Regions from separate parts of the Streptomyces cinereospinus genome, predicted to be linked through region 1. Evidence: riboswitches for the same ligand, from Rfam matches in the RefSeq annotation. Region 1 holds a riboswitch; the other holds the start of a gene.
What was found. Region 1 has a riboswitch for glycine ahead of gcvP (aminomethyl-transferring glycine dehydrogenase). Riboswitches for the same ligand answer to the same signal wherever they lie in the genome.
Positions count from the first base shown of each region.

Region 1 (14,573 bases):
CGACGTGCTGGAGGGCAAGGTCGACGTCGAGATCGACGGCTTTGAGATCTCGCCCGGTGTGTGGGTGGCCGAAGGCGCCGAAGTACATCCCGACGCGGAGCTGCGCGGGCCGCTGTACATCGGTGACTACGCGAAGGTCGAGGCCGGCGCGGAAATCAGGGAGCACACCGTCGTCGGCTCGAACGTCGTCGTCAAGAGCGGGGCGTTCCTGCACAAGGCCGTCGTGCACGACAACGTGTACGTCGGGCAGCACAGCAATCTGCGCGGCTGTGTCGTCGGGAAGAACACCGACATCATGCGCGCGGCGCGGATCGAGGACGGCGCCGTCATCGGTGACGAGTGCCTGATCGGTGAAGAATCGATCGTGCAGGGAAATGTGCGGGTCTACCCGTTCAAGACGATCGAGGCCGGCGCCTTCGTCAACACGTCGGTGATCTGGGAGTCGCGTGGGCAGGCCCACCTCTTCGGGGCCCGTGGGGTCTCCGGCATCCTGAACGTCGAGATCACGCCGGAGCTGGCCGTGCGGCTGGCCGGCGCCTACGCGACGACGTTGAAGAAGGGCTCCACCGTCACGACGGCCCGTGACCACTCCCGTGGTGCCCGCGCGCTGAAGCGGGCGGTGATCTCCGCGCTGCAGGCCAGTGCCATCGACGTACGCGACCTGGAGAACGTACCGCTGCCGGTCGCGCGTCAGCAGACCGCTCGGGGCAGTGCGGGCGGGATCATGATCCGGACCACGCCCGGGGTACCGGACTCCGTGGACATCATGTTCTTCGACGAGCAGGGTGCCGATCTGTCACAGGCGAGTCAGCGGAAGCTGGACCGGGTGTTCGCACGCCAGGAGTACCGGCGGGCGTTCCCCGGGGAGATCGGGGACCTGCACTTCCCGTCCAGCGTCTTCGACTCGTACACCGGGTCGCTGCTGCGCAATGTCGACACCACTGGGATCGCCGAGTCGGGACTGAAGGTCGTCGTCGACGCGTCGAACGGAAGCGCGGGGCTGGTGCTGCCCAGCCTGCTCGGCAAGCTGGGCGTGGACTCGCTGACGATCAACCCAGGTCTGGACGAGTCCAGGCCGACGGAGTCGGCGGACGCCCGGCGGTCGGGGCTGGTGCGGCTGGGCGAGATCGTGGCGTCCGCGCGGGCCGCGTTCGGGGTCCGGTTCGATCCTGTCGGCGAGCGGCTGTCGCTGGTGGACGAGAAGGGCCGGATCGTCGAGGACGACCGGGCGCTGCTCGTGATGCTCGACCTGGTGGCGGCGGAGCGCCGCAGCGGCCGGGTCGCGCTGCCGGTGACCACCACGCGGATCGCCGAGCAGGTGGCGGCGTACCACGGCACCCAGGTCGAGTGGACGACCACGTCGCCGGACGATCTCACCCGGGTCGGCCGGGACGAGTCGACGATCTTCGGCGGGGACGGCAAGGGCGGCTTCATCGTCCCGGAGTTCAGCAGTGTCTTCGACGGCACGGCGGCCTTCGTACGGCTGATCGGGCTGGTGGCGCGGACGCAGCTCACGCTGAGCCAGATCGACGCGCGCATCCCGCGTGCGCATGTCCTCAAGCGGGATCTGGCGACCCCGTGGGCGGTCAAGGGGCTGGTGATGCGGCGAGTCGTCGAGGCGGCCGGAAATCGCGACGTGGACACCACGGACGGTGTGCGCGTGGTCGAGGCAGACGGTCGCTGGGTGATGGTTCTGCCCGACCCGGCGGAGGCGGTCACCCACCTGTGGGCGGAGGGTCCGGACGACGCCTCCGCGCAGGCCCTGCTCGACGAGTGGTCGGCGGTCGTGGACAGCGCCGGCCGGTAAAACAGCAGCACGCGCGCGTGCCGGACAAGTGTCCCCAAGGGGGGCCTGTCCGGCACGCCGGTGGGGCCATTCGGAGGTGACGGCCCCGACGTGCGACGATGTGCGGCATGCCGCAGCAGCCCCCCGTTCGGAGCACGGCCGCACGCCCCCCGCGTCCGGACGCGTCCATGTCGCTGCTCACCAACGTCATGGACCACAGCCTGGACGACGGCTATGCCGAGGCGGCGGCCCGGAAACAGGCCGCGGGGGCCGGGGGCCTGCCCAAGACGCTCCGGGCGAAGCTCGGCCTCGCCGCCGGCCTGGTGCTCGCGGCGTCGGTGGTGACCGTGGGCGCGGCGCAGGCGCGGGTGGCGGCGCCGGTCGTGGCGAAGGAGCGCGAGGAGCTCATCGACCGGATCGACCGGGAGACCGCTGCGGCGGACGAGCTGGAGAGCACCGTCGACGAGCTGCGGGACGACGTGAGCGCCCGGCAGCGGGAGGCGCTCAGAGACAGTGGCGGCAGTGACCAGACGGACCTGGTCGGTATCCTGTCCGGCGCCTCGGAAGTGCACGGACCCGGGGTGAAGTTGGTCGTCAACGACGCCGAGGAAGCCACCGCGGGCGGGGACAGCGACCCGCGCGGAACGACCGGCTTCTCCGACACCGGTCGGGTGCGCGACCGGGACATGCAGCGCGTGGTGAACGGCCTGTGGGAGTCGGGCGCCGAGGCCGTCTCGATCAACGGGCAGCGGCTGACGGCGCTGTCGGCGATCAGGGCCGCGGGTGACGCGATACTGGTCGACAACAGGCCGCTGGTGCCGCCGTACACGGTGCTCGCGGTGGGCGACGGCGAGGGGCTGAGCTCGAAGTTCCAGAACAGCGCGGACGGGCTGTATCTGCATGCGCTGCAGGAGAACTTCGGCATCCGCACGAGCATCTCCGTGGAGGGCGAGCTCCGGCTGGCGGCCGCGCCGAGTGTGATCGTGCGCACAGCGCGGCCGATATCCGAGTCAGCACAGCAGGCAACCGAGAAAGGCACATCGTGATCGCCGTACTGGGCCTCGTCGTGGGAGTCGTGGCCGGCCTGTTGGTCCGGCCCGAGGTTCCGGCGGTCGTCGAGCCGTATCTGCCGATCGCCGTGGTGGCGGCCCTGGACGCCGTCTTCGGAGGGCTGCGGGCCATGCTCGACGGCATCTTCGACGACAAGGTCTTCGTGGTGTCGTTCCTGTCGAACGTCGTGGTCGCCGCGCTGATCGTGTTCCTGGGTGACAAGTTGGGCGTGGGCGCCCAGCTGTCCACCGGTGTCGTGGTCGTGCTCGGTATCCGGATCTTCTCCAACGCCGCGGCGATCCGCCGGCACGTCTTCCGGGCGTGAGGCCGATGAGAGACCAGGACCAGACGACGGGCGTGAACCGGCTGCGCAAGGAGCTGCCCGACGAGGTGGCCGTCGACGCCGCGCCCGGTGCGGAGACGGTGAGCGGCTCCCAGGGCGCCGAAGAAGGGGCCCGGCGGGAGATCACCGGGCGGCAGCGGCTCGTCAACGGGCTGTGGCCGCCGCGGGTCACCCGCGCGCAACTCATCGTCGCCCTGCTGCTGTTCGGGCTCGGATTCGGCCTGGCCGTGCAGGTCGCCTCGAACAGCGACGGGGACAGCGCCCTGCGCGGCGCCCGGCAGGAGGATCTTGTGCGGATCCTCGATGAACTGGACGACCGTACTCAGCGTCTTGAGGATGAGAAGCAGGGTCTCGAGAAGCAGCGCGAAGAGCTGGAGAACAGCTCGAACCAGGCCGAGGAGGCCCGGCGGCAGACGATCGAGAAGGAACGGCAACTCGGTGTGCTGGCGGGCACGGTGGCGGCGCAGGGGCCCGGCATCACGATGACCATCGACGACACGAAGGGGACGGTCGAGGCGGACATGCTGCTCGACGCGATCCAGGAACTGCGCGCGGCCGGCGCGGAGGCGATCCAGGTGAACGGTGTGCGGGTCGTCGCGAGCACATATCTGACGGACTCCGGGGAAAGTGTGAGCGTCGACGGGAACAAGATCAACGCTCCCTTTCGTTTCCAGGTCATCGGCAAGCCGCAAGACCTGGAGCCGGCGCTCAACATCCCGGGAGGCGTGGTGCAGACACTGGAGAAGGAGCAGGCCACAGTGACTGTCGAGCGGTCGGACGAGATCGTCGTGGACGCCTTGCGAGCGGCAGAGCGACCTGACTACGCTCGGTCGTCCTCCCAGTGAACCGAGGGTGCATGGCGGACGTCCGGGGAGGGCATGACGTTGCGGGGGGTCGACGCACCGAATGGGTGGTGCGTGGTGGAAACTGTCCGGTGGAGACGGACGTTGTGAGGATGTCCGGGTCGGCCAGAGTGTGCAATCAGGGTTCGTCCTGCCCCACGGGCGGGTCTGTTTCGGTCAAGGGGAATCGCCCGTGAAGTTGTTTGCGAAGTTGTTCGGCAAGAGCGCGCGAGAGGGCAGCGGCAACGCGACCGCTCGTCATCGCGCACAGCCTGACGCGGAGGGCCAGCGTCCGCTGTTCCGGGACCAGGTCGCTGGTCCGGGTGGTGACATTTCCGGTGGTCAGGGCGCGCCGTCGGTTGACCCTGCCCAGGCCGGAGGCATAGGTTTCGGGCAACCGTCAACCTCAAGTGCGGGTGGAGGGTTTTCCGCCGACCCGTACGCGTCCCACGCCCCTGCGGGGCAGCCGCGGCAGGAGGATCCGTCCATGTCGGCCCTGGTTTGTACGAGGTGCGGCAACCGCAACGCGGAGAGCAGTCGCTTCTGTTCCCATTGCGGTGCTCCGCTGCGGGCGGGGGCGGCGGCCGAGCGTCCGTCGGAGACCACCTCGACCATCTCCATCAGCGGCCTGGAGGCGTACGACGCCGAGGCCACCGGTCAGACGATGATGCCGACGCTCTCCCCGGAGGCGCAGGCCGCGGTGGACGCGCTGCCGCTGGGGTCGGCGTTGCTGGTGGTGCGCCGGGGGCCGAACTCGGGCAGCCGCTTCCTCCTGGACAGCGACCTGACCACGGCCGGGCGTCACCCGCAGAGCGACATCTTCCTGGACGACGTGACGGTCTCGCGCCGCCACGTGGAGTTCCGGCGCGGCGCGGACGGGTCGTTCACGGTGGCCGACGTCGGCAGCCTGAACGGCACCTACGTCAACCGCGAGCGGATCGACCAGGTCGCCCTGTCGAACGGTGACGAGGTGCAGATCGGCAAGTACCGGCTGGTCTTCTACGCGAGCCGGCAGGGCATCTGACCCTCCTCCGGGATCCGTCCGGAGGGACACCGAGGGAAGGTCCATGCGTCACACACCGAGCGGCGGCGCCGGGTACGGTGCCGCCGCCACGGACAGCGGGCTGATGAGTATCGGCACGGTGTTGAACGTGCTGCGCGCGGAGTTCCCCGAGGTCACGATCTCCAAGATCCGTTTTCTGGAGTCGGAGGGGCTGATCGAGCCGCAGCGGACGCCCTCGGGGTACCGGAAGTTCAGCGCGGGGGACGTGGAGCGGCTCGGGCATGTGCTGCGGATGCAGCGGGACCACTACCTGCCGCTCAAGGTGATCCGGGAGCACCTCGAAGCGATGGAGCGCGGGGAGCCGGTGCGGCTGCCGACGCTGGGCCGACAGCGTGACGGCGAGGCCGTGTCCGACGCCGAGGAGCCGGACGGGCCGACGGTGGCGCGGATCGGGCGGGCGGACCTGCTGGCGGCGGCCGGGATCGGGGAGCAGGAGCTCGCCGAGTGGGAGTCGTACGGGCTGGTCACGCCGGTGGGGGACGGGGTCTACGACGCGGAGGCCGTCACGGTGGCGTCGCTCGTCGTCGAGCTGGGGCGGTTCGGGATCGAGCCGCGGCACCTGCGGGCGATGAAAGCGGCGGCCGATCGTGAGGCGGGGCTCGTGGACCAGGTGGTGGCCCCGCTGAAGCGGCACCGGAATCCGCAGACCAGGGCACACGCCGAGGCCCGGGCGAAGGAGCTGGCGGGGCTCACCGTGAAGCTGCACGCGGCGCTGGTGCGAAGTGCGCTCGGGGTGCGGTTGCCCTGAGGGGCGGGGCTGTCGCCGCCGAGGTAGGCGGTCGGCCCGTATGCGAGGCACGGGTGCGGCGTCTCCCGAGGTCGCTGAGCGGGCTGGGGTGCCGGGTGCGGGCTGGGCGTCAGCGGGCGGCCGGACGGTGTGCCGGCCGGCGGGCTTTCGGGCGAGGCAAGTGCGCGGCGGGCTTTCGGGCGAGGCTTGTGCCGCAGCGCCTCGCGCAGGGTTCTGCGCAGAGCCTCGCACAGGTCTTCGGTCCGGCTCGGAGCGCTCGGCGCGCCGATGTGGGGGACTGCGCGGGATCCGGGCCACGGGGAGCTCCGTGGCGGCTCCAGGGGCGCCTGGACGGAAAGCCGGCGGAAAGCTGTCGGTTTCCACGAGGCCGTGATGCCGTCGGCGTACGGGGGCCGGTCCGCGTTCGCAGGTGGTCGGCGTCCCGGCCCGCCGCCCTGCTCCCGGGCGCGGGGCGGCCGGATCCCCGGGGCCGATCGTGGCCCGACTACCCAAACGTCCCGGGCACGGCCTAGGGTTGCTGTGTGAACGAGCTCGATGTCGTAGGTGTCCGGGTCGAAATGCCCTCCAACCAACCGATCGTGCTCCTGCGCGAAGTGGGAGGCGATCGCTACCTCCCCATCTGGATCGGGCCGGGGGAGGCGACGGCGATCGCCTTCGCCCAGCAGGGCATGGCCCCCGCGCGACCGCTGACCCACGACCTGTTCAAGGACGTGCTGGAGGCCGTCGGCCAGGAGCTCACCGAAGTACGCATCACGGACCTGCGTGAAGGCGTCTTCTACGCCGAGCTGGTCTTCGCCAGCGGCGTCGAGGTGAGCGCCCGCCCGTCCGATGCCATAGCGCTTGCCCTGCGCACCGGAACGCCGATCTACGGCAGTGACGGGGTGCTGGACGACGCCGGTATCGCGATCCCCGACGAGCAGGAGGACGAGGTGGAGAAGTTCCGGGAGTTCCTCGACCAGATCTCCCCCGAGGACTTCGGCACCAGCAGCCAGTGAGAGGTGACCGGCCCGGGTGGACGTACGGTCCGCCACGGGCCGGGGCGTGCCGGGTGGCCGGTCTGCGGCTCCGGCACGTGCCGGTGGCGAGTACGAGCGTCCTACGGCTTCCCGCCAGAGCATTCGGCTAGCCTTTCCCCGCAGCGGGGTGCGGGAAACCACTCTTAGGGTGATTATCACTCGGCGTGCCGAGTGTGGCGATCGTTGACGCGCCCTTGGTGACTGCCTACCGTCGAGAAGGCAGGTCAAGGACGGAGGTCGGCGTGAGAAGCAGCGGCGACGGTACGGCTGGGGGTGCCCCCGGACGCGGTTTCGGGGAAAGCGGTCCGTTCCCTCCCCCGAGCTCTCGGCTCCGCCCGAGCGCTGGGTGCGCCCCGCACGGCAGGGCGGGCGATCACGCTCCGCAGCGACCTACGGCCGTTCCCGGCGGCGGAGGGGCGGCGCCCATGGCGTCCGAGGAGATCGGCTACCGCGGTCCGACGGCCTGCGCGGCCGCCGGCATCACCTACCGGCAACTGGACTACTGGGCCCGCACCGGGCTCGTCGAGCCGAGCGTCCGGCCCGCGTACGGGTCCGGGACGCAGCGTCTGTACAGCTTCCGGGACGTCGTCGTCCTGAAGATCGTCAAGCGGTTCCTGGACACCGGGGTGTCGCTGCAGAACATCCGCACCGCCGTCCAGCACCTCAGGGAGCGCGGCTTCCGGGACCTGGAGCGGATGACGCTGATGAGCGACGGTGCCACGGTCTACGAGTGCACCTCGCCCGACGAGGTGCACGCGCTGCTCCAAGGCGGGCAGGGCATCTTCGGGATCGCCGTGGGGGTGGTGTGGCGGGACGTGGAGGGCGCGCTGTCGCAGCTCCACGGGGAGCGCGTCGACACCGGTGAGACGCTTGTCGGGCACAATCCCGCGGACGAGCTGGCCCGGCGGCGCAACCGGGCCGTCTGAGGCCTTCCGTACAGCAGCCGCCGGGGCCGTTCGGTCGTCGGGCCGCGGCGGGCGTTGTCAGTGGCGTGAGGCAGCATCGGACAGGTGAGAACCGCGCCCACGATCCTGCATCTCGACATGGACGCCTTCTTCGCCTCGGTGGAGCAGGCGTCCAAGCCGAGCCTGCGCGGAAAGGCCGTGATCGTGGGCGGGCTCGGGCCGCGCGGGGTGGTGGCGACCTGCTCGTACGAGGCCCGGGTGTTCGGGGTGCACTCGGCGATGCCCATGGCCCAGGCGCGCCGGCTCGCGCCGAACGCGGCGTACCTCGTGCCGCGCTTCGGGTTCTACCGGACGATCAGCGACCAGGTGATGGGCCTGCTGCGGGCGCTGTCGCCGCTCGTGGAGCCGCTGAGCCTGGACGAGGCGTTCGTGGACCTGGAGGCCGGTGAGGCGGCCTGGGACCGGGAGTCGGCGCGGCTGGCGGGCGTCAGGCTGAGGGCCGACATCCGGGCCGTCACGGGCCTGACCGGTTCCGTGGGGCTCGCCGCCTCGAAGATGCTCGCCAAGATCGCCTCCGAGCAGGCCAAACCGGACGGCCTGGTGCTCATCGAACCCGGCACCGAACGGGCGCTGCTCGGTCCGATGCCGGTAAGGACGTTGCCGGGCGTGGGGCCCGCGACGGGCGACCACCTGAGGCGGGCCGGGATCACCACGGTCGGGGAGATCGCCGAGGCCGGCGAGGACGAGCTGGTGCGGCTGCTGGGGAAGGCGCACGGGCAGGCGCTGTACGCCATGGCGCTGGCCCGCGACGACCGGCCGGTGGTCGCCGAGCGGGAGGCGAAGTCGGTGTCGGTCGAGGACACGTACGACGTGGACATCCACGACCGCACGCGGGTCGGGCTGGAGGTGCAGCGGCTCGCGGACCGGTGCGTACGTCGGCTGCGCGGGGCCGGGCTGTCGGGGCGGACGATCGTCCTGAAGGTGCGGCGGTACGACTTCTCGACGCTGACCCGGTCCGAGACGCTGCGGGGGCCCACGGACGATCCGGCGGTGGTGCGGGAGGCCGCGGCGCGGCTGCTGGACTCCGTGGACACCACAGGGGGTGTGCGGTTGCTGGGGGTGGGGGTCAGCGGTCTGGCCGACTACACGCAGGAGGATCTGTTCGCGCAGGCGGCGGGGGAGCGGGGCGGGGGGGAGGAGGACGCCCCGGCGGACGAGCCGGTGCGGGAGGAGCCCGAGCCGGCGGAGCGGCGATGGGCCGCCGGGCACGACGTGCGGCACGCCGGGTACGGGCACGGGTGGGTGCAGGGCAGTGGACTGGGGAGGGTGACCGTGCGGTTCGAGACACCCGGCTCCGGGCCCGGGCGGGTGCGGACCTTCCGGGTCGACGATCCCGCGCTGGAGCCGGCGGAGCCCTTGCCGCTGGTGGCGCGAAGACCCGAGCCGCAGGGCTGAGCCCTCGGGGTCACGTCTCCTCCGAACCCGCCAGCTTGCCGAAGTCGCGGTCCGGGAACGCGGGGGGCGCGGCCACGTCCAGGCCGTAGTGGTGGTAGAGCTGGAGTTCCTGTTCGGGGGAGAGGTGCCGGCCCACGCCGAAGTCGGGGGCGTCCTTGATCAGGGCCCGGTCGAAGGGGACGTGCAGGCTGCCGTCGACCAGCTCGCTGGGCTCCAGCGGGACGAAGGCGTCCCTGCTGAACAGGCCGGTCCTTATCGCGGCCCACTCCGGGACACCGGTCGCGTCGTCGAGGTAGACCTCGTCGATGGTGCCGATCCTGGTGCCGTTGCGGTCGAATGCCTTGCGGCCGATCAGGTTGCGCGGATCGATGTCGGTCTGCACGGGCCCTCCACTTGCTCGCAACTCATCCGTAGGCACAACAAAAGAGCACATTGCGGGAGGCGGCCACTCGAACGCCCGGGCGTTGACCTCGCTGGTAGTCTGGCAAACGGCTGCTGACCCCGTGCGGGAGAGTCCTCCGGCGAGACCACCGGAGGCGCCGAAGGAGCAAATCCTCCCCGGAATCTCTCAGGCCCACGTACCGCACGGACGAGGTCACTCTGGAAAGCAGGGCGGGTGTCACGGCTTCCGCTCTCACCGACGGTGCAAGCCGGACGTCCCCGGACGGCCGGTGAAGCTCTCAGGTCGAGATGACAGAGGGGGAGGCCGTCGGGGCACCCGTGCCGTGGTGTCCCTCGAAGGTCGCGTCAGACCAGGAGGCCTCCGCAATGACCGCCCAGCGCATTCCGCTCTCCGAACTCGAACAGGGCATCCCCTTCGAGCAGCGCCACATCGGGCCCGATCAGGAGGCGCGGGCCAAGATGCTCGCGCAGGTCGGCTACGGCTCGCTCGACGAGCTCACCGCCGCCGCGGTCCCGGATGTGATCAAGAACGCCGACGCCCTGGACCTGCCGGGCGCCCGCACCGAGGCCGAGGTGGTGCGCGAGCTGCGCTCGCTCGCCGACCGCAACCAGGTCCTGAGCTCCATGATCGGCCTGGGGTACTACGGGACGTTCACCCCGCCCGTCATCCTGCGCAACGTCATGGAGAACCCGGCCTGGTACACGGCGTACACCCCGTACCAGCCGGAGATCTCGCAGGGCCGGCTGGAGGCGCTGCTGAACTTCCAGACCGTGGTCGCCGACCTGACCGGGCTGCCGACCTCCGGTGCCTCACTGCTCGACGAGGGCACCGCCGCCGCCGAGGCGATGGCGTTGTCCCGGCGCACGGGCAAGAACAAGAAGGGCCTGTTCCTGGTCGACGCGGACGCGCTGCCGCAGACCATCGCCGTGATCGAGACCCGCGCCGAGCCGACCGGCGTCGAGGTCGTCGTCGCCGACCTCCGCCGGGGCATCCCCGCCGAGGTCGCCGGGCGGGAGATCAACGGCGTGCTGATCCAGTACCCGGGCGCCTCCGGAGCCGTACGCGACATCAAGCCGGTCATCGACCAGGCGCACGAGCTGGGCGCGCTCGTCACCGTCGCCGCCGACCTGCTGGCGCTGACGCTGCTGAAGTCGCCGGGCGAGCTGGGCGCCGACATCGCGGTCGGCACCACGCAGCGGTTCGGTGTGCCCATGGGCTTCGGCGGGCCGCACGCCGGTTACCTGGCGGTGCGGGAGAAGTTCGCACGGAGCCTGCCCGGGCGGCTCGTGGGCGTCTCCGTCGACGCCGACGGGAACAAGGCCTACCGGCTGGCACTTCAGACGCGTGAACAGCACATCCGGCGGGAGAAGGCGACCAGCAACATCTGCACCGCGCAGGTGCTGCTCGCCGTGATGGCCGGCATGTACGCCGTCTACCACGGCCCCGAAGGGCTGAAGGGCATCGCGCTGCGCACGCACCGGTACGCGGCGGTCCTCGCCGCGGGCCTGCGCGACGGCGGCGTCGAGCTCGTCACCGGCGCGTATTTCGACACCGTCACCGCGCGGGTGCCGGGGCGGGCGGCCGACGTCGTCGCCGCCGCGCGCGCGAGCGGGGTCAACCTGCGGCTGGTGGACGCCGACCACGTCTCGATGGCTTGCGACGAGACCACCAGGCGGGCCGATCTGACCGTCGTGTGGGCCGCGTTCGGCGTCGACGGGGACATCGAGGCCCTGGACGCCGTCACGGAGGACGTGCTGCCGGGCGGGCTGCTGCGCACTGACGACTACCTGACCCACCCGGTCTTCCACCAGCACCGCTCCGAGACCGCGATGCTGCGCTACCTGCGCCGGCTCGCCGACCGGGACTACGCGCTCGACCGCGGCATGATCCCGCTGGGCTCCTGCACCATGAAGCTCAACGCGACCACCGAGATGGAGCCGGTCACCTGGCCGGAGTTCGGGCAGCTGCACCCGTTCGCGCCCGCCGAGCAGGCCCAGGGGTACCTGACGCTCATCCGTGAGCTGGAGGACCGGCTCGCCGAGGTCACCGGGTACGACAAGGTCTCGTTGCAGCCCAACGCGGGATCGCAGGGCGAGCTGGCCGGACTGCTCGCGGTGCGCGGGTACCACCGCGCCAACGGCGACGAGCAGCGGACCGTGTGCCTGATCCCGTCGTCCGCGCACGGCACGAACGCCGCGAGCGCCGTCATGGCCGGCATGAAGGTCGTCGTGGTGAAGACCGCCGAGGACGGCGAGATCGACGTCGAGGACCTGCGGGCGAAGATCGACCAGTACCGCGACGAGCTGTCGGTGCTGATGATCACGTACCCGTCCACGCACGGCGTGTTCGAGGAGCACGTCGCCGAAATCTGCGCGCAGGTGCACGACGCCGGCGGGCAGGTGTACGTCGACGGCGCCAACCTCAACGCGCTCGTGGGGCTCGCCAAGCCGGGCCACTTCGGCGGCGACGTGTCCCACCTCAACCTGCACAAGACGTTCTGCATCCCGCACGGCGGCGGTGGCCCGGGCGTCGGCCCGGTGGCCGTACGGTCGCACCTGGCGCCGCACCTGCCGAACCACCCCCTGCAGCCCGAGGCCGGGCCGGAGACCGGGGTCGGGCCGATCTCGGCCGCGCCGTGGGGGTCGGCGGGCATCCTGCCGATCTCGTGGGCCTACGTCCGGCTCATGGGCGGCGAGGGACTGAAGCGGGCCACGCAGGTGGCCGTGCTGAGCGCCAACTACGTCGCCAAGCGGCTGGAGCCGCACTACCCCGTGCTCTACACCGGTCCGGGCGGACTGGTGGCGCACGAGTGCATCATCGATCTGCGGCCGCTGACCAAGGCGACCGGGGTGAGCGTCGACGACGTGGCCAAGCGGCTGATCGACTACGGGTTCCACGCGCCGACGATGTCGTTCCCGGTCGCCGGAACGCTGATGATCGAGCCGACCGAGTCCGAGGACCTGACCGAACTCGATCGGTTCTGCGAGGCGATGATCGCGATTCGGGCGGAGATCGAGAAGGTCGGCTCGGGGGAGTGGCCGGCCGACGACAACCCGCTGCGGAACGCTCCGCACACCGCCGGAGCCCTGGCCGGTGCGTGGGAGCACGCGTACGCGCGGGACGAGGCCGCCTTCCCGGACGGGGTGTCGGTCGCCGACAAGTACTGGCCGCCGGTGCGTCGGATCGACCAGGCGTTCGGTGACCGTAACCTGGTGTGCTCCTGCCCGCCGCTGGACGCCTACGAGGACTGAGCGGCGGCGACCCGCGTCGGGCCGACGCGGGTCGGCGAGGTCGATGAGGTCGGCGAGGGCTCCCTCGGGGGCCCTCGCCGCGTTCTCAGGCCGGGCAGGCGTGGGTCTGGGCGGCCTGAGAAACGCGGCCCGGACGGGGGTGCCCTCCTGGACGACGTCGCCGTGCTCGATGACGATCAGGCGGTCGGCCAGGACCATGGCGTCCGACGCGGTCGACCAGCGGTCCCGCAGGCCTGCCAGGACCGGGATCGAGACCGTGAGCAGGACCAGGCTGAGGTTAATCGCGGCCGCCGGGTCGTTCCGCGGGGCCAGGTAGCCCGCCAGGGGCATGGCCCGGGTGCGGCCGGGGAAGATGCCGGCGAAGGTGATCGAGGCGCCGGACTCGCCGAGCGCGCGGCCCAGGCCAGGACCGAGCCCGCGGCGATGCAGGGCGCGATCAGCGGGAGGGCGACGCGGCGGAACGCGGTGCAGCGGGAGGCGCCCAAGGTGGTCGCCGCCTCCTCGTAGCGGGGGCCGGCGGCGCGCAGCGGCCCTCGACGCCGATGACGAGGAACGGCATCGCCACGAACGTCTCCGCGATCACGACGCCCGCCGTGGTGAACGGCACGGTGACGCCGAACCACGCGTCCAGCCACCGCCCGATCATCCCGTTGCGGCCGAACGCCAGGAGCAGCGCGACACCGCCGACCACCGGCCGGCCAGGGGAGCTTCTCACCCTCCGCCTCGCCACCGGCGGAGCGCACGTCGTTCTGGTGGACGACGGCGGCGTCGGCCTCCTTCGACTTGGGAAGGACCGGACGGCGGCCTGGCGGGGAGGTGGTCGGCCGGCCTTCCGGAGAGAGGCGGCCGAACCGCCCCGCCGGCCTCCGCGAGGCGGCCGTCCGGTCTCCACGGCGAGGCGGCCGTCCGGCCCGCACGACGAGGCGGCGTCCGGCTCCACTGGAGAACGGCCGTCCGGGCCCTTCCCCTGCGTCGATCAGGCTGACGCAGATGCCAAGTGGAAGTCCGCTGTGTCATCGCATGCGCGAGGCAACAGGCGCGTGGATGATCGTATGCGCGAGATGGGCGAGTGGTGGGTGCCGTAGCGTCAAGTTCGGTCGATGTGTACGTTTGTCGACTTCACGCGGGCCGTGGCCTCCATGCCGACCTCCAGGCCCAGTTCCTCGACGGCCTCGCGGGTCAGGAGGGAGACCAGGCGGTGCGGGCCGGCCTGGATCTCGACCTGGGCGGCGACATCGCCGAGCTTGATCGCGGTCACGATGCCGGGGAAGGCGTTGCGGGCCGAGGTGTACGGCGTCTCCTCCTCGCCGCCCCCCGCCCGGGCGAGTTCCACCGAGAACGCGGCCAGGTCCCGGCCGTCGATGAGCCGCCGCCCGCTCTCGTCGCGGTGGGTGGCCACCCGGCCCGCGTCCGCCCAGCGGCGTGCGGTGTCGGGACTCACGCCGAGCAGTCGTGCGGCCTGGCCGATCGTGTAGGAGTGCATGCCGGTCACGATAGGGGGCAACCGGACATGGCGGACCCGGGGCCGGCCCTCTCGGCCGGCGGTGCTGATCGAGCCGGTCCAGGGCGAGGCGGGCGTGATCGTCCCGGACGACGGCTATCTGGCGGGCGTGCGGGAGGTGACCCGGCGCGCGGGGTGCCTGTTCGTCGCGGACGAGATCCAGTCGGGCCTGGGCCGCACGGGCCGCACGCTCGCCGTGGACCACGAGGG
Region 1 covers NZ_JBHMCY010000067.1:27,460-42,032, reverse strand. Annotated here, with positions in the region: gene ACFF45_RS27740 (sugar phosphate nucleotidyltransferase) at 1-1,807, shown strand, start outside; gene ACFF45_RS27735 (DUF881 domain-containing protein) at 1,915-2,832, shown strand; gene ACFF45_RS27730 (small basic family protein) at 2,829-3,161, shown strand; gene ACFF45_RS27725 (DUF881 domain-containing protein) at 3,167-4,024, shown strand; gene ACFF45_RS27720 (zinc-ribbon and FHA domain-containing protein) at 4,086-5,045, shown strand; gene ftsR (transcriptional regulator FtsR) at 5,089-5,832, shown strand; gene ACFF45_RS27710 (bifunctional nuclease family protein) at 6,354-6,827, shown strand; gene ACFF45_RS27705 (MerR family transcriptional regulator) at 7,091-7,774, shown strand; partial or broken gene ACFF45_RS27700 (DNA polymerase IV) at 7,859-9,297, shown strand; gene ACFF45_RS27695 (PRC-barrel domain-containing protein) at 9,219-9,590, opposite strand; glycine riboswitch at 9,705-9,802, shown strand; gene gcvP (aminomethyl-transferring glycine dehydrogenase) at 9,977-12,862, shown strand; partial or broken gene ACFF45_RS27685 (molybdate ABC transporter permease subunit) at 13,067-13,556, opposite strand; gene ACFF45_RS27680 (TOBE domain-containing protein) at 13,950-14,345, opposite strand; partial or broken gene ACFF45_RS27675 (aminotransferase class III-fold pyridoxal phosphate-dependent enzyme) at 14,404-14,573, shown strand, end outside.

Region 2 (14,573 bases), on a different contig from region 1:
GGCCTGCGGGTCGCCCTCGGAGCGCAGCTTGCGCGCGGTGTTCGCGGCGCGCCGGCGCACCTTCAGGCCGCCGGGCAGGATGCCCTCACGGGACATGCCGCGCCGCACGCACGCCTGCATCACCTGCCAGATCTCCAGCAGTCCGGCGCGGATCTCCTCCTCGGTGCGCCAGGCGCGCTCGTTCTCCAGCATCAGCGAGGAGATCGACAGGCCGGTCTCCTTCGTCAGGCGCAGCAGCTCGTCGCCCGTGCGGAAGGGGTACTTCAGGACCGTGTCGTCCAGTGTGATGCGGTCCGCGCCGACCGCTTCCTCGTCGACGACGAACCCGCCGCCCACCGAGTAGTACGTCTTGGACAGCAGCTCCGCCCCGGAGGCGTCGTAGGCCCACAGGGTCATGCCGTTGGCGTGGTAGGGCAGGGCCTTGCGGCGGTGCAGCTTCAGGCCGGTGCCGAAGTCGAAGGCGATCTCGTGCTCGCCGAGGAGGTTCAGCCGGCCGGCGGCCCTGATCGCCGCCACCCGCTCGTCGGCCGTCTCCACGTCCACCGTGCGCGGCGAGTCGCCCGCCAGGCCGAGCAGCACCGCCCTGGGGGTGCCGTGCCCGTGTCCGGTGGCGCCCAGGGAGCCGTACAGCTCGACGCGGAGCGCGGCCACGGAGTCCAGCAGCTCCTCGCCGCGCAGGCGGCGGGCGAACATCCGGGCCGCGCGCATCGGGCCGACCGTGTGGGAGCTGGACGGGCCGATGCCGATCGAGAACAGGTCGAAGACCGAGACGGCCACGGGGACTCCTGGGGGGCAGGGGGTGGTGCGGCGGGCCCCACGCCGTTGTGGAGCCCACCGGGGACTACTTCGTCAGGCCGGGGTACAGCGGGTGCCGGCCGGCGAGGGCCTTGACCCGCGCCTTCAGCGCCTCCGCGTCGTACGACGGCTTCAGCGCCTCGGCGATCACGTCCGCGACCTCGGCGAAGTCCTCGGCGGTGAAGCCGCGGGTGGCCAGGGCCGGGGTGCCGATGCGCAGGCCGGACGTCACCATCGGCGGGCGCGGGTCGTTCGGGACCGCGTTGCGGTTGACGGTGATGCCGATCTCGTGGAGCCGGTCCTCGGCCTGCCGGCCGTCGAGCTCGGAGTCGCGCAGGTCGACCAGGACGAGATGGACGTCGGTGCCGCCGGAGAGCACGTCCACGCCCACGGCCCTGACGTCGTCCCGCACGAGCCGCTCGGCGAGCAGGCGCGCGCCCTCCAGGGTACGGCGCTGCCGCTCCTTGAAGTCCTCGGAGGCGGCGACCTTGAAGGCGACCGCCTTCGCGGCGATCACGTGCTCCAGCGGGCCACCCTGCTGACCGGGGAAGACGGCGGAGTTGACCTTCTTGGCGAGTTCGGCGGTGGACAGGATCACACCGCCGCGCGGGCCGCCCAGCGTCTTGTGGGTCGTGGTGGTGACCACGTGGGCGTGCGGCACCGGGTTGGGGTGCAGGCCCGCCGCGACCAGGCCGGCGAAGTGCGCCATGTCGACCATGAGGTACGCGCCGGCCTCGTCGGCGATCCGGCGGAACGCGGCGAAGTCCAGCTGCCGCGGGTAGGCGGACCAGCCGGCGACGATCAGCTTCGGCCTGGCCTCCCGGGCGAGCCGCTCGACCTCGGCCATGTCGACCCGGCCGTCCTCGCCGACGTGGTAGGCGACCACGTCGTAGAGCTTGCCGGAGAAGTTGATCTTCATGCCGTGGGTCAGGTGCCCGCCGTGCGCGAGGTCCAGGCCCATGATCGTGTCGCCGGGCTTGAGCAGCGCGAACATCGCGGCGGCGTTGGCCTGGGCGCCCGAGTGCGGCTGCACGTTGGCGTGCTCGGCGCCGAACAGCTCCTTGACCCGGTCGACGGCGATCTGCTCGACCACGTCGACGTGCTCGCAGCCGCCGTAGTAGCGGCGGCCGGGATAACCCTCGGCGTACTTGTTGGTCAGGACCGAGCCCTGCGCCTCCATGACCGCGACCGGGGCGAAGTTCTCCGAGGCGATCATCTCGAGGGTGGACTGCTGGCGGTGCAGCTCGGCGTCGACGGCGGCCGCGACGGCCGGGTCGAGCTCGTGCAGGGGGGTGTTCAGGACGGACATGTGGCTACGACTCCTCAGCCGGCGGTGTGGGCGGCGTACTCGTCGGCGGAGAGCAGGTCGGCGGGCTCCTCCGCGATGCGCACCTTGAACAGCCAGCCGCCTTCGAAGGGGGCGGAGTTCACCAGGGACGGGTCGTTCACCACGTCCTCGTTGATCTCGGTCACCTCACCGGTGACGGGGGAGTACAGGTCGCTGACCGACTTGGTCGACTCCAGCTCGCCGCAGGTCTCGCCCGCGGCCACCTGGGAGCCCACCTCGGGGAGCTGGGCGAAGACGACGTCACCGAGGGCGTTGGCGGCGAACTCGGTGATGCCGACCGTCGAGACGCCGTCCTCGGCGGCCGACAGCCACTCGTGCTCCTTGCTGTAGCGCAGCTGCTGGGGGTTGCTCATGGCCTGAATTCTCCTGTACGCGGGGGAGTGCTGGTGAATGGGGGACTGCTTGAACTGCGTGTGAGCAGGGGAAATATGCAACGGGTCACGTGGACCCGAGCCCAGTGTCTACTTCTGGCGCTGGTAGAACGGCAGCGCCACGACCTCGTACGGCTCGTGGGTGCCCCGGATGTCCACCCCGACGCCCGGCGTGCCCGGAGCGGCGTGCGCGGCGTCGACGTAGGCCATCGCGATCGGCCTGCCCAGCGTGGGGGAGGGGGCGCCGGAGGTGACCTCGCCGATCACCTCGCCGCCGGCCACCACGGCGTACCCGGCGCGCGGGACGCGGCGGCCCTCGGCGATCAGGCCGACCAGGACGCGCGGCGGGCTGGCCTCGGCGCGGGCGGCGGCCTCGGCGAGGGCCTCGCGGCCCACGAAGTCGCCCGCCTTGCCGAACTTCACCACCCGGCCGAGCCCGGCGTCGAAGGGGGTGAGGGAGGTGGTCAGCTCATGCCCGTACAGCGGCATGCCCGCCTCCAGGCGCAGGGTGTCCCGGCAGGACAGCCCGCACGGGACCAGGCCGGCGCCGGCGCCCGCCTCGGTCAGCGCCTCCCACAGCGTGACGGCGTGCTCCGGCGCGACGAACAGCTCGAAGCCGTCCTCGCCGGTGTAGCCGGTGCGGGCGATCAGTGCCGGGACGCCCGCGACGGTGCCGGACAGGCCGGCGTAGTACTTCAGACCGTCGAGGCCGGCGTCGGTGAGCCGCCCGAGGACGCCGGGGGACTCGGGGCCCTGGACGGCGACCAGGGCGTAGGCGTCCCGGTCGTCGCGCACGGCGGCGTCGAAGCCCTCCGCGCGCTCCGTCAGCGCGTCCAGGACGGTCTGCGCGTTGCTCGCGTTGGCCACGACCAGGTACTCGGTCTCGGCGAGCCGGTAGACGATCAGGTCGTCGAGGATGCCGCCGTCCGCGCGGCAGATCATGGTGTAGCGGGCGCGGCCGACACCGACGGAGGCGATGTCGCCGACGAGCGCGTGGTTCAGCAGCCGCGCCGCCTGCGGGCCGGTGACCGTGATCTCACCCATGTGCGAGAGGTCGAACAGGCCGGCCCGCGTGCGCACCGCGAGGTGCTCGTCGCGCTCGGAGCCGTAGCGCAGCGGCATGTCCCAGCCGGCGAAGTCGGTCATGGTGGCGCCCAGCGAGCGATGCAGGGCATCGAGCGCGGTACGACGGAGTGCGGTGCTGCTCATCGGTCGGTCTCCCAAGGCATGACGGCGAGGTCGTTCCTCCCCATCTGTCATCGGAACCTGAGAGGTTCGCCATGACCGTCGGGACAGACGGTGAGCACGGCTTGCACCTTGGGTGGAGCCACTGCGGCAGCGGCCCGCTTTTCAGATGTGCCTCGCCCGCGCGGTGACGGGGCCTGAGAGATTCAAGGGAGGGACTTGCTCCTTCGGCGCCCCGGTCATGTCGTGCCCGGGGACTCTCCCGCGCGGATTCAAGCGGCCGGTATGCAGTTGGCGGGCTCATCATTGCACGCATCGCCGCCGGGCGGCAGGGGGCCTCGTCCGTGGGGGGCGCATCGCGGCAAAGGGGAGGCACGGAGCGTCCCCAGCCGGGCACAGTGTGCTGTAGCAGGCTTGTTGCGGGAAGCGGACGGAAACGCGAGACGCCTCGTATTACCTTCTCTTTACACTCGAAGGGGACGGTAACTCGTGAACCGCCCCAGGGGAGGACGATCACGGTGAACAGGACCACGGCCTACGCGGCCACCGCTGGCCTCGCACTGCCCGAGCAGCCGACCGCCCCGGCCCGGGGCGCGTGCGCCCCGCTGCCGTCCCCCGTGGTCCGCGACCTGCGCGAGCGCGCGGGCCGCAGCCCGCACGCCCTGCTGTTCGGCCCGCACGACCTCGTCGTGATCACCGGGCTGCCCGGCAGCGGCAAGTCCACCCTCATGCGGCGCGCGGTCCGCGGCCGGCGCGTCGACTCCCAGGACACCCGCGACCGCTGGGACGGCCGTACGCCGAGCTGGCTGCCCTACGCCGTCTACCGCCCCCTCGTCCGCCTCGCGCACTACGCCGGGCTGCGCCGCGCCCTGCGCAGCGGCGAGGGCGTCGTCGTGCACGACTGCGGCACGCAGGCCTGGGTGCGTGCCTGGCTGGCCCGCGAGGCCCGCCGCCGCGGCGGCACGCTGCACCTGCTGCTGCTCGACGTCACCCCCGAGCAGGCCCTGGCCGGCCAGCGCGAACGCGGCCGGGGCGTCTCGCGGTACGCGTTCCTGCGCCACCGCCGCGACGCCGCCCTGCTGCTGCGCCGCGCGCACCGCGGCGACCTGCCCCGCGGCTGCGGCGCCGCCGTCCTGCTCGACCGCGCGGCGGCGGACGCCCTGCGCCGGATCGGCTTCACGGGCTGACGCGGCGCGCGGGGCGGGCGGCGCGCTAGCCTTTTCAGCCGGCAGCACTGGTACGGAGCAGGTGGTAGGCAGATGGACCTCTCGGGGGACTTTCCGGCGCAGGCGCACCCCCATCCGCACGGCGGGTGGCCCGGCAACGAGCTGGAGGAGGTGCTGTCGGCCTCCCTCGGCGTCCCGTCGGCGGGCGCCCGCATCGTGGAGGTGCTGGGCCGCAGCTTCGTGTGGGTGCCGCTGCCCAGCGGCGGCGGCCCGCACAGCGGCCCCCTGGACCTGCCGGGCATCGAGATCGGCGGGCAGGCCTACGTCCCCGTGTTCAGCTCCGAGGAGCAGCTGCGCCAGGTCGCCGGCCCCCACATGGCGTACACCGTCGCCCCCGCCGTCGAGTTCGCCCGCGGTCTGCCCCCGCAGGCGGGCATCGCGGTGAACCCCGGCGGCGTGGTGGGCGTCCCGCTCCCCCCGCCGGCGGTCGCCGAACTCGGCCGGGCCGGCCGCACCCCCCTCGACGGCCCCGCGAACGGCGGCCGGGTCCGCCTGTACGAACCCGACTGGCAGGACGACCCGGTGGACTTCCTCGCGGCGGCGTCCGCGGAGTTCGCCGCCCTCGGCGTCGTCACCGCGGCCCGCCGCTGCCTGGCGGCGATCGAGACGGCCGACCCGGTGATGTTCGTCGGCGTCGAACTCTCCCAGTGGGAGGGCGACCTGCGCGCCGCCCCCCTGGACGCCCTGGGCCGGGCCCTGGGCAGGACGCCGGTGGCCTGGCCGGTCAACCTGGTCCTGATGGACGTGGCCCAGGACCCGGTGGTCGACTGGCTGCGGGAGCGGGTGCGCCCCTTCTACCAGCACGGCCGGTGAAACGCCCGCGCGGACGGCCGGCCCCGGGGCGCGGGGACCTGCGCGTCCGGCCACGGACGGCCCGCACTCGCCGGGACGACACAGTTCCCGAGTCGGCAGGCGCCTTTAAGCTAGGGTCACGGCTCGAACAGGGCGTTGCACGAAGGGGCGGTACACAGTGAGCGCGAGCGGCACGGGCACGGCCGCGGCCGGCCAGGTCGAGCACCTGCTGCGCCAGGTGACGCCGGGGCGCTACGACGCCTACGAGGCACTCCTGCGCGCCCTCGCCACCCCCCACTCCGGCCAGGTCTGGATGCTGCTCTGGCACGGCCAGGCCGGCAGCCCCGACGCCCAGTACGGGAACATGGAGGTCGACGGCTACGGCTACGCGCCCTGCGTCACCTCCGCCCAGGAGCTCTCGGCGAGCGGCTGGATGCGCAGTTACGAGGTGGTCGACGGCCTGGACGTGGCCCGCACCCTCTACCCCGACCACTACGGCCTCTGGCTGAACCCGCACGCCCCCGGCGGCGGCGTCGGCATCCCCTGGCTGGACCTGCGCCGCATCGCCACCGGCCTCGACCGCCAGCCCGCCGGGCCGCTGCGGCTGTCCGAACCGGGCATCCAGATCCCGCAGTTCTACGCCCTGCTGTCGCAGAACGCCCATCGCACCCCGGCCGTCCGCTCCCTGCGCCGCGCCTGGGTCCAGCCCGCGCTCGGGGCGCCGTACCTCGCCATCGGTCTCGACGTGTACGACACCTCCCCGTCCGCCGTGGACTCGGTGCGGGCGATGATGCAGCAGTCGATCGGCGCGGTGCCGGACGGGCTGCCGGTGTCGACGGTGGCGATGACCGACGAGTTCGACCCGGTCGCGATGTGGCTGCGCGTCAACTCCCGCCCGTTCTACGACCGTGAGGCCCACGCCGCTCCGGCGCCGGCCCCGTTGGCCGGCGGTTACGGATACCCGCGGCCTTACTGACCGAGGGCCGTACCGACCGGGGGCCGTACCGACCGGGGGCCGTACCGACCGAGGGCCGTACTGACCGAGGGCCGTACTGACCGAGGGCCGCGCCGGACGTGGGCCTTCCCACGACAAGGCCCGTGCGGGCCTTCATCGTTGCGTTCGGTAACCGTACCCTTGCGTCCGCATAACGGAATCCGCAGACAGCATCACGGTTGCGCATCCTTTCCCCGTCAAGTCTGGCGACAGATCTCCAAAGCGTTGAAGACTCCCGCCCCAGGGGTTCACACCCCAGGGCATGACGGATTGACACGGATTCAACACGCCGCTACAGCGGCAAGTGCGGGCCCGGCTACCGCCGGTCGAGAGGGGTCCCTGCCAGATGACGGCACCATTGCACGACCCGACCGTGGAAGCGGCCCCGAGTGCGGCCGAGGAAGCGGCGCTGGTCAGCGGCGACGCAAAGGCCGTACAGGGACGGTCCCTCGGGCGTATCGCCTGGGAGCGGCTCAAACGCGACAGACTGGCCCTCGCGGGCGGCGTCGTGGTGCTCCTCCTCGTCCTGGTCGCCGTGCTCGCGCCGGTGATCACCGGCCTGGTCGGGCAGGACCCGGAGACCCACCACGAGGACCTGATCGACCCGCTGTTCGGCACGCCGATCGGCTCGCTCGGCGGCATCAGCGGCGAGCACCTGCTCGGCGTCGAACCGGTCAACGGCCGCGACATCTTCGCCCGGATCGTCTACGGCGCCCAGATCTCCCTGCTCGTCGGCTTCCTGTCCGCCGCGGTCGCCGTGGTCCTCGGCACCGTGCTGGGCATCCTCGCCGGCTTCTTCGGCGGCTGGGTGGACACCGTCATCTCCCGGGTGATGGACGGTCTGCTGGCCTTCCCGCAGCTGCTGTTCATCATCGCGCTGGTCTCCGTCATGCCGAACGAGCTGCTGGGCCTGAGCGGCACCGGTGTGCGCCTGTTCGTGATGATCCTGGTCATCGGCTTCTTCGGCTGGCCCTACATCGGACGCGTGGTGCGCGGCCAGACGCTCTCGCTGCGCGAACGCGAGTACGTCGAGGCGGCCCGGTCGCTGGGTGCCGGGCGGTTCTACATCCTGTTCAAGGAGCTGCTGCCCAACCTGGTCGCGCCGATCATCGTGTACACGACGATGATGATCCCCACCAACATCCTCACCGAGGCGGCACTCAGCTTCCTGGGCGTGGGCGTCAAGCCGCCCACGGCCTCCTGGGGACAGATGCTGTCGAGCGCTCTCGACTACTACGAGTCGGACCCCATGTACATGGTCATCCCGGGCGTGGCGATCTTCATCACCGTCCTGGCCTTCAACCTCTTCGGCGACGGCGTCCGCGACGCGCTGGACCCCAAGGGCTCCCGCTGAACCGCCGTACCGCTCGTGACCCGTGGCGCAAGGCACGGGGTCTCTCATCAATTCCGGAGGATCCGAGATCGTGACTACCCAACGCACCTCAGGGCGGCGCAAGCAGGCCATGGCCGCTGCCGCCGTGGTCGCCGCGCTGCTGACCACGGCGGCGTGCGGCGGCGGCGGCGGTGAGGACGGCGGTTCGCAGAACGGCGCGGCCGGCTACGACGCCGCGAACAACAAGGTCGCCCAGGCCGCGCTGGCCGAGAAGGGCGGCACCCTGAAGTTCGCCAGCGCGCAGGATGCCGACTCGTGGGACACCACGCGCGGTTACTACGGCTTCATGTGGAACTTCGCCCGCTACTACAGCCGCCAGCTCGTCACGAACAAGACGGAGCCGGGCAGGGCCGGCGCCGAGCTGACCCCGGACCTCGCCACCGGTCTGGCCGAGATCAGCGACGACGGCAAGACCTACACGTACACCCTGCGTGACGGCGTCACCTGGGAGGACGGCAAGCCGATCACGTCCAAGGACGTGAAGTACGGCATCGAGCGCGTCTGGGCGCAGGACGTGCTCTCCGGCGGCCCGACGTACCTCAAGGAGGTGCTCGACCCCGAGGGCGAGTACCCGGGTCCGTACAAGGACAAGTCGGCGGACAAGCTGGGCCTGAAGTCCATCGAGACGCCGGACGACAAGACGATCGTCTTCAAGCTCCCGGAGGCCAACTCGGACTTCGAGGAGATGCTGGCGCTGATCTCCGCCTCCCCGGTCCGCCAGGACAAGGACACCAGGTCCAAGTACGGTCTGCACCCGTTCTCCTCGGGCCCGTACAAGTTCGCGTCCTACAACCCGGGCAAGGACCTCGAACTGGTCCGCAACACCCAGTGGAAGCAGGCCTCGGACCCGGTGCGCAAGGCGTACCCGGACGAGATCACGGTCAAGTTCTTCTCCAACGCCAACGACCTGGACGCCCGGCTGATCGCCGGTGACTACGACCTGGACCTGGCCCAGACCAGCCTCTCGCCGCAGGGACGTTCCACCGCCCTGAGGGAGCACAAGGAGAACCTGGACAACCCGGTCTCCGGCTACATCCGCTACGCGGCCCTCGCGCAGAACGTGAAGCCGTTCGACAACATCCACTGCCGCAAGGCGGTGCTCCTCGGCGCCGACCACGTCTCCCTGCAGACCGCGCGCGGCGGCCCCGTCGCCGGCGGCGACATCGGCACCAACATGCTGCCGCCGGGCATCCCCGGCGGCGAGGGCCAGAAGTACGACCCGTACGCGATGGCCGGCGCCGACAAGAAAGGCAACGTTGCCAAGGCCAAGGAGGAGCTGAAGGCCTGCGGTCAGCCCAACGGCTTCAGGACCACCATCGCGGTCCGCAACAACAAGCCCGTCGAGGTGGCCACCGCCGAGTCGCTCCAGGCGTCGCTGAAGAAGGTCGGCATCCAGGTCGAGATCGACCAGTACGACGGCGCGCAGAACTCCAGCGTGATCGGCAGCCCCTCCAACGTGGAGAAGAAGGGCTACGGCATCATCATCATGGGCTGGGGCGCCGACTTCCCGTCCGTCCAGGGCTACGGCCTGCCGCTGTGGCACAGCAAGTACATCCTGGAGAGCGCCAACAACAACTACGCGCTCATCGAGGACAAGGCGATCGACGGCCTGTTCGACGACTACGTCAACACGCTGGACGACGCCGAGAAGACCCGCATCGCCACGGAGATCAACCACAAGGTGATGGACGGCGCGTACTACCTGCCCTTCGTCTTCGAGCGGTTCCTCAACTGGCGCTCGGACCGGCTGGCGAACGTCTACACCACGGACGCGTACAGCGGTATGTACGACTTCGTCAACCTCGGCCTGAAGAACACGAAGTAACCGGCACACCCGCCGTACGGCACGAAAGGCAGGTGAAGGCCGGCGCGGCGTGACCGCGGGCCACCCGGGGCACCTCCCACGCTCATGAGGCGGTGGGGGAGACCGGAGGCGGCCCGCGGTCCGCGGCGGGCCGTTAGCTGTGCTCGCTTACCTCATCAGGCGGCTGTTCGCCGCCGCAGTGATGCTCGTGGTCATCGTCATGGTGGTCTTCAGCATCTTCTTCCTCATCCCCGAGTGGGCGGGCGTCGACGTCGCCCTGAGCTTCGTGGGCAAGCAGGCCGACCCCGCCGCCGTCGAGGCCGTGCGGGTGAAGCTGGGCCTGGGCGACCCGATCTACGCGCAGGTCTGGGAGTTCTTCAAGGGCATCTTCGTGGGCCGCACCTACGCGGCCGGCGGTGACGTCACGCACTGCGCCGCGCCCTGCTTCGGCTACTCCTTCCGCAGTGAGCAGGCCATCTGGCCGGTGCTGACCGACCGTTTCCCGGTGACCCTGGGGCTGGCGCTCGGCGCGGCCGTGCTGTGGCTGGTCTTCGGCCTCGCCGCGGGAGTGCTCTCCGCCCTCAAGCGGGGCAGCTTCTGGGACCGCGGCGCGATGATCGTCGCCCTGGCGGGTGTCTCCCTGCCCATCTACTTCACCGGTCTGCTCAGCCTGGCGGTCTTCTCCTACGGACTGGGCTGGATCGACGGCGAGTTCGTCCCCCTGGAGGAGAGCCTCACCGGCTGGCTCGGCGGCATGATCCTGCCGTGGGTCACCCTCGCCTTCCTCTACGCGGCGATGTACGCCCGCATCACGCGCGCCACCATGCTGGAGATCCTCGGCGAGGACTACATCCGCACCGCCCGCGCCAAGGGCCTGCGGGAGCAGGTCGTCATCCGCAAGCACGCGATGCGCTCGACGATGACGCCCATCCTCACCATGCTCGGCATGGACCTCGGCGCCCTCATCGGCGGGGCGATCCTGACCGAGACCACCTTCTCCCTGCCCGGCCTCGGCCAGGCCGTGCTGAACGCGATCAAGAACCAGGACCTGCCCGTCATCCTGGGCGTCACCCTGATCACGTCGCTCGCGGTGCTCATCGCCAACCTCGTGGTGGACGTCCTGTACGCCGTGATCGACCCCCGAGTGAGGCTCTCATGACCGAACTGAGCAAGACCGGCGCGGCCGTGGGCGAACCCGTCACCGCCGCCGCGCCGACCGCCTTCCTCGACGTACGCGACCTCAAGGTGCACTTCCCGACCGACGACGGCCTGGTCAAGTCCGTCGACGGGCTCAGCTTCCAGCTGGACAAGGGCAAGACCCTCGGCATCGTCGGCGAGTCGGGCTCCGGCAAGTCGGTGACCTCGCTCGGCATCATGGGCCTGCACACCGCCGGCCAGTACGGCCGGCGCAAGGCGCGGATCTCCGGCGAGATCTGGCTGAACGGCACCGAGCTGCTGTCCGCGCCCGCCGACCAGGTGCGCAGGATGCGCGGCCGCGAGATGGCGATGATCTTCCAGGACCCGCTGTCCGCGCTGCACCCGTACTACACGATCGGCCAGCAGATCGTGGAGGCGTACCGCATCCACCACGACGTCGACAAGAAGACCGCCCGCCGCCGGGCGGTGGAGATGCTCGACCGGGTCGGCATCCCGCAGCCCGACCAGCGCGTCGACGACTACCCGCACGAGTTCTCCGGCGGCATGCGCCAGCGCGCGATGATCGCGATGTCGCTGGTGAACAACCCCGAACTGCTCATCGCGGACGAGCCGACCACCGCCCTGGACGTGACCGTCCAGGCGCAGATCCTGGACCTGATCCGGGACCTGCAGAAGGAGTTCGGCTCGGCCGTCATCGTCATCACCCACGACCTGGGCGTCGTCGCCGAGCTGGCCGACGACCTGCTGGTGATGTACGGCGGCCGGTGCGTGGAGCGCGGCCCGGCCGAGAAGGTGTTCTACGAGCCCCGCCACCCCTACACCTGGGGCCTGCTCGGCTCGATGCCGCGGCTCGACCGCGACCAGCAGGAGCGTCTCGTCCCGGTCAAGGGCTCCCCGCCCTCCCTCATCAACCTCCCGTCCGGCTGCGCCTTCAACCCGCGCTGCCCGTACGCGGACATCCCGAAGGACGACGTCACCCGCACGGTGCGCCCCGAGCTGACCGAGGTCGGCAGCCGGCACTGGGCCGCCTGCCACATGTCGCAGGAGCAGCGGGAGCGTATCTGGACCGAAGAGATTGCGCCGAAGCTGTGAGCGAGGAAAAAGCAGTGACCGTCCCTGCCCAGAGCGGCGGCGCCACCCTCACCGAGGGCGCCGCCCCCGGCGAGACCCTGCTGAAGGTGACCGGGCTCCAGAAGCACTTCCCGATCCGCAAGGGCCTGCTCAAGCGGCAGGTCGGCGCGGTCCGGGCGGTGGACGGCCTGGACTTCGAGGTGCGGGCCGGCGAGACCCTCGGTGTCGTGGGCGAATCCGGCTGCGGCAAGTCCACGATGGGCCGGCTGATCACCCGGCTGCTCGAACCGACCGCCGGGACGGTCGAGTTCGAGGGCAAGGACATCACGCACCTCGGCGTGGGCGGGATGCGCCCGCTGCGCCGCGACGTGCAGATGATCTTCCAGGACCCGTACTCGTCGCTGAACCCGCGCCACACCATCGGCACGATCATCGGGGCGCCCTTCCGGCTCCAGGGCGTCACGCCCGAGGGCGGCGTCAAGAAGGAGGTGCAGCGGCTGCTGTCGGTGGTCGGGCTCAACCCCGAGCACTACAACCGCTACCCGCACGAGTTCTCCGGCGGTCAGCGCCAGCGCGTCGGCATCGCCCGCGCGCTGGCCCTCAACCCCAAGCTGGTCGTGGCCGACGAGCCGGTCTCCGCGCTGGACGTCTCCATCCAGGCGCAGGTGGTGAACCTGCTGGACGACCTCCAGCAGGAGCTCGGCCTGACGTACGTGATCATCGCGCACGACCTGTCCGTCGTCCGGCACGTCTCGGACCGGATCGCGGTGATGTACCTCGGCAAGATCGTGGAGCTGGCCGACCGCGACCAGCTCTACACGTCGCCGATGCACCCGTACACCAAGGCCCTGCTGTCGGCGGTGCCGATCCCGGACCCGGCCCGCCGCGGGGCCAAGAGCGAGCGCATCCTGCTCAAGGGCGACGTGCCCTCGCCGATCTCCCCGCCCAGCGGCTGCCGCTTCCACACCCGGTGCTGGAAGGCGACGGAGATCTGCCGGACCGCCGAGCCGCCGCTGCTCGAACTGCGGCCGGGCCAGCGGGTCGCCTGCCACCACCCGGAGAACTTCGCGGACCAGGCGCCGCAGGACACCGTGCTGCTGACCGCCGCGAAGGAGGCGGCGGAGCTGGTGGCGGACGAGGTGCTGGCGGAGTCCGCGGAGACGAGCGCGGCGGTGGCCGCGGAGGTGCACGGCACCGTCCAGGACGGCACTGCCCAGGACGGCACTGCCCAGGACGGCACTGCCCAGGACGGCACCGTCCAGGACGCCGCCGCCCAGGACGCCGCCGCCACGGACGCGAAGGGCACCGCGGCGGCCGACGACAAGTAAGCCGCGCCCGGCCCCCGCCTTGCTTCGGAAGGCGGGGGCCGGGCGCTGGGTGAGAATGTCAGGGTGCTCCAGCAACTGTTCACCCCGTCCGTCCAGCACACCCTCGATCTGATCGGGATCTTCGTCTTCGCGATCTCCGGCGCCCTGCTGGCCGTCCGCAAGAACTTCGACGTCTTCGGCATCGCCGTGCTCGCCGAGGCCACGGCGCTGGGCGGCGGGCTGTTCCGGGACCTGATCATCGGCGCCGTGCCGCCGGCCGCCTTCACGGACCTGGGGTACTTCGTCACACCGCTGCTCGCCGCGCTCCTGGTCTGCTTCCTCCATCCGCACGTGGAGCGCATCCAGGCCGGGGTGAACGTCTTCGACGCGGCCGGCCTGGGCCTGTTCTGCGTCGCGGGCACCACCAAGGCGTACGAGTACGGACTCGGCCTGCACGCCTCCGCCGCCCTCGGCCTCGCCACCGCCGTGGGCGGCGGCGTCCTGCGGGACGTGCTTGCCAACGAGGTGCCGTCGCTGCTGCGCTGGGACCGCGACCTGTACGCCGTCCCCGCGGTCGTCGGCTCCGTGATGGTCGCCGTGTGCATCCGCTACGACGCCCTCAACCCGCTGACCAGCACCCTCGCCGCCGCCACGGCCTTCGTGCTGCGGCTGCTGGCGATGCGCTTCCACTGGCGCGCGCCCCGGGCGTGGAACCGGCGCTCGACCGTCCGCGAGGAGGAGCCGCCACGGCAGCCGACCGCAAAAGCTACCGCTTAGTAGTTTCTTGTTGTACGGTACCGCCATGGCTCAGGCATCCCAGGCGACCATCGGCAACAGCGAGTTCGACCGCGACACCGCCGTCACCCGGCGCTCCGAGGGCGTCTACGACATCGACCTCTCGGCGGGGTGGACCATCGTCAGCGCCGTCAACGGCGGCTACCTCCTCGCCGTCCTGGGCCGCGCGCTCGCCGACGCGCTGCCGCACCCGGACCCGTTCACCGTCTCCGCGCACTACCTGACCGCCTCGCAGCCCGGCCCCGCGGTCGTCCGCACCGACGTCGTGCGCACCGGCCGCACCCTCTCCACCGGCCAGGCCTCGCTCTTCCAGTACGACGACCAGGGCCGCGAG
Region 2 covers NZ_JBHMCY010000051.1:9,901-24,473, forward strand. Annotated here, with positions in the region: gene ACFF45_RS23945 (L-serine ammonia-lyase) at 1-777, opposite strand, end outside; gene glyA (serine hydroxymethyltransferase) at 842-2,104, opposite strand; gene gcvH (glycine cleavage system protein GcvH) at 2,119-2,496, opposite strand; gene gcvT (glycine cleavage system aminomethyltransferase GcvT) at 2,605-3,723, opposite strand; glycine riboswitch at 3,758-3,874, opposite strand; glycine riboswitch at 3,875-3,974, opposite strand; gene ACFF45_RS23965 (AAA family ATPase) at 4,218-4,886, shown strand; gene ACFF45_RS23970 (enhanced serine sensitivity protein SseB) at 4,959-5,738, shown strand; gene ACFF45_RS23975 (enhanced serine sensitivity protein SseB C-terminal domain-containing protein) at 5,896-6,693, shown strand; gene ACFF45_RS23980 (ABC transporter permease) at 7,058-8,065, shown strand; gene ACFF45_RS23985 (ABC transporter substrate-binding protein) at 8,136-9,929, shown strand; gene ACFF45_RS23990 (ABC transporter permease) at 10,069-11,067, shown strand; gene ACFF45_RS23995 (ABC transporter ATP-binding protein) at 11,064-12,158, shown strand; gene ACFF45_RS24000 (ABC transporter ATP-binding protein) at 12,173-13,465, shown strand; gene ACFF45_RS24005 (trimeric intracellular cation channel family protein) at 13,529-14,221, shown strand; gene ACFF45_RS24010 (thioesterase family protein) at 14,247-14,573, shown strand, end outside.
Region 2: it holds a riboswitch for glycine, as region 1 does, so the genes downstream of both, gcvT (glycine cleavage system aminomethyltransferase GcvT) here and gcvP (aminomethyl-transferring glycine dehydrogenase) in region 1, are expected to answer to the same signal.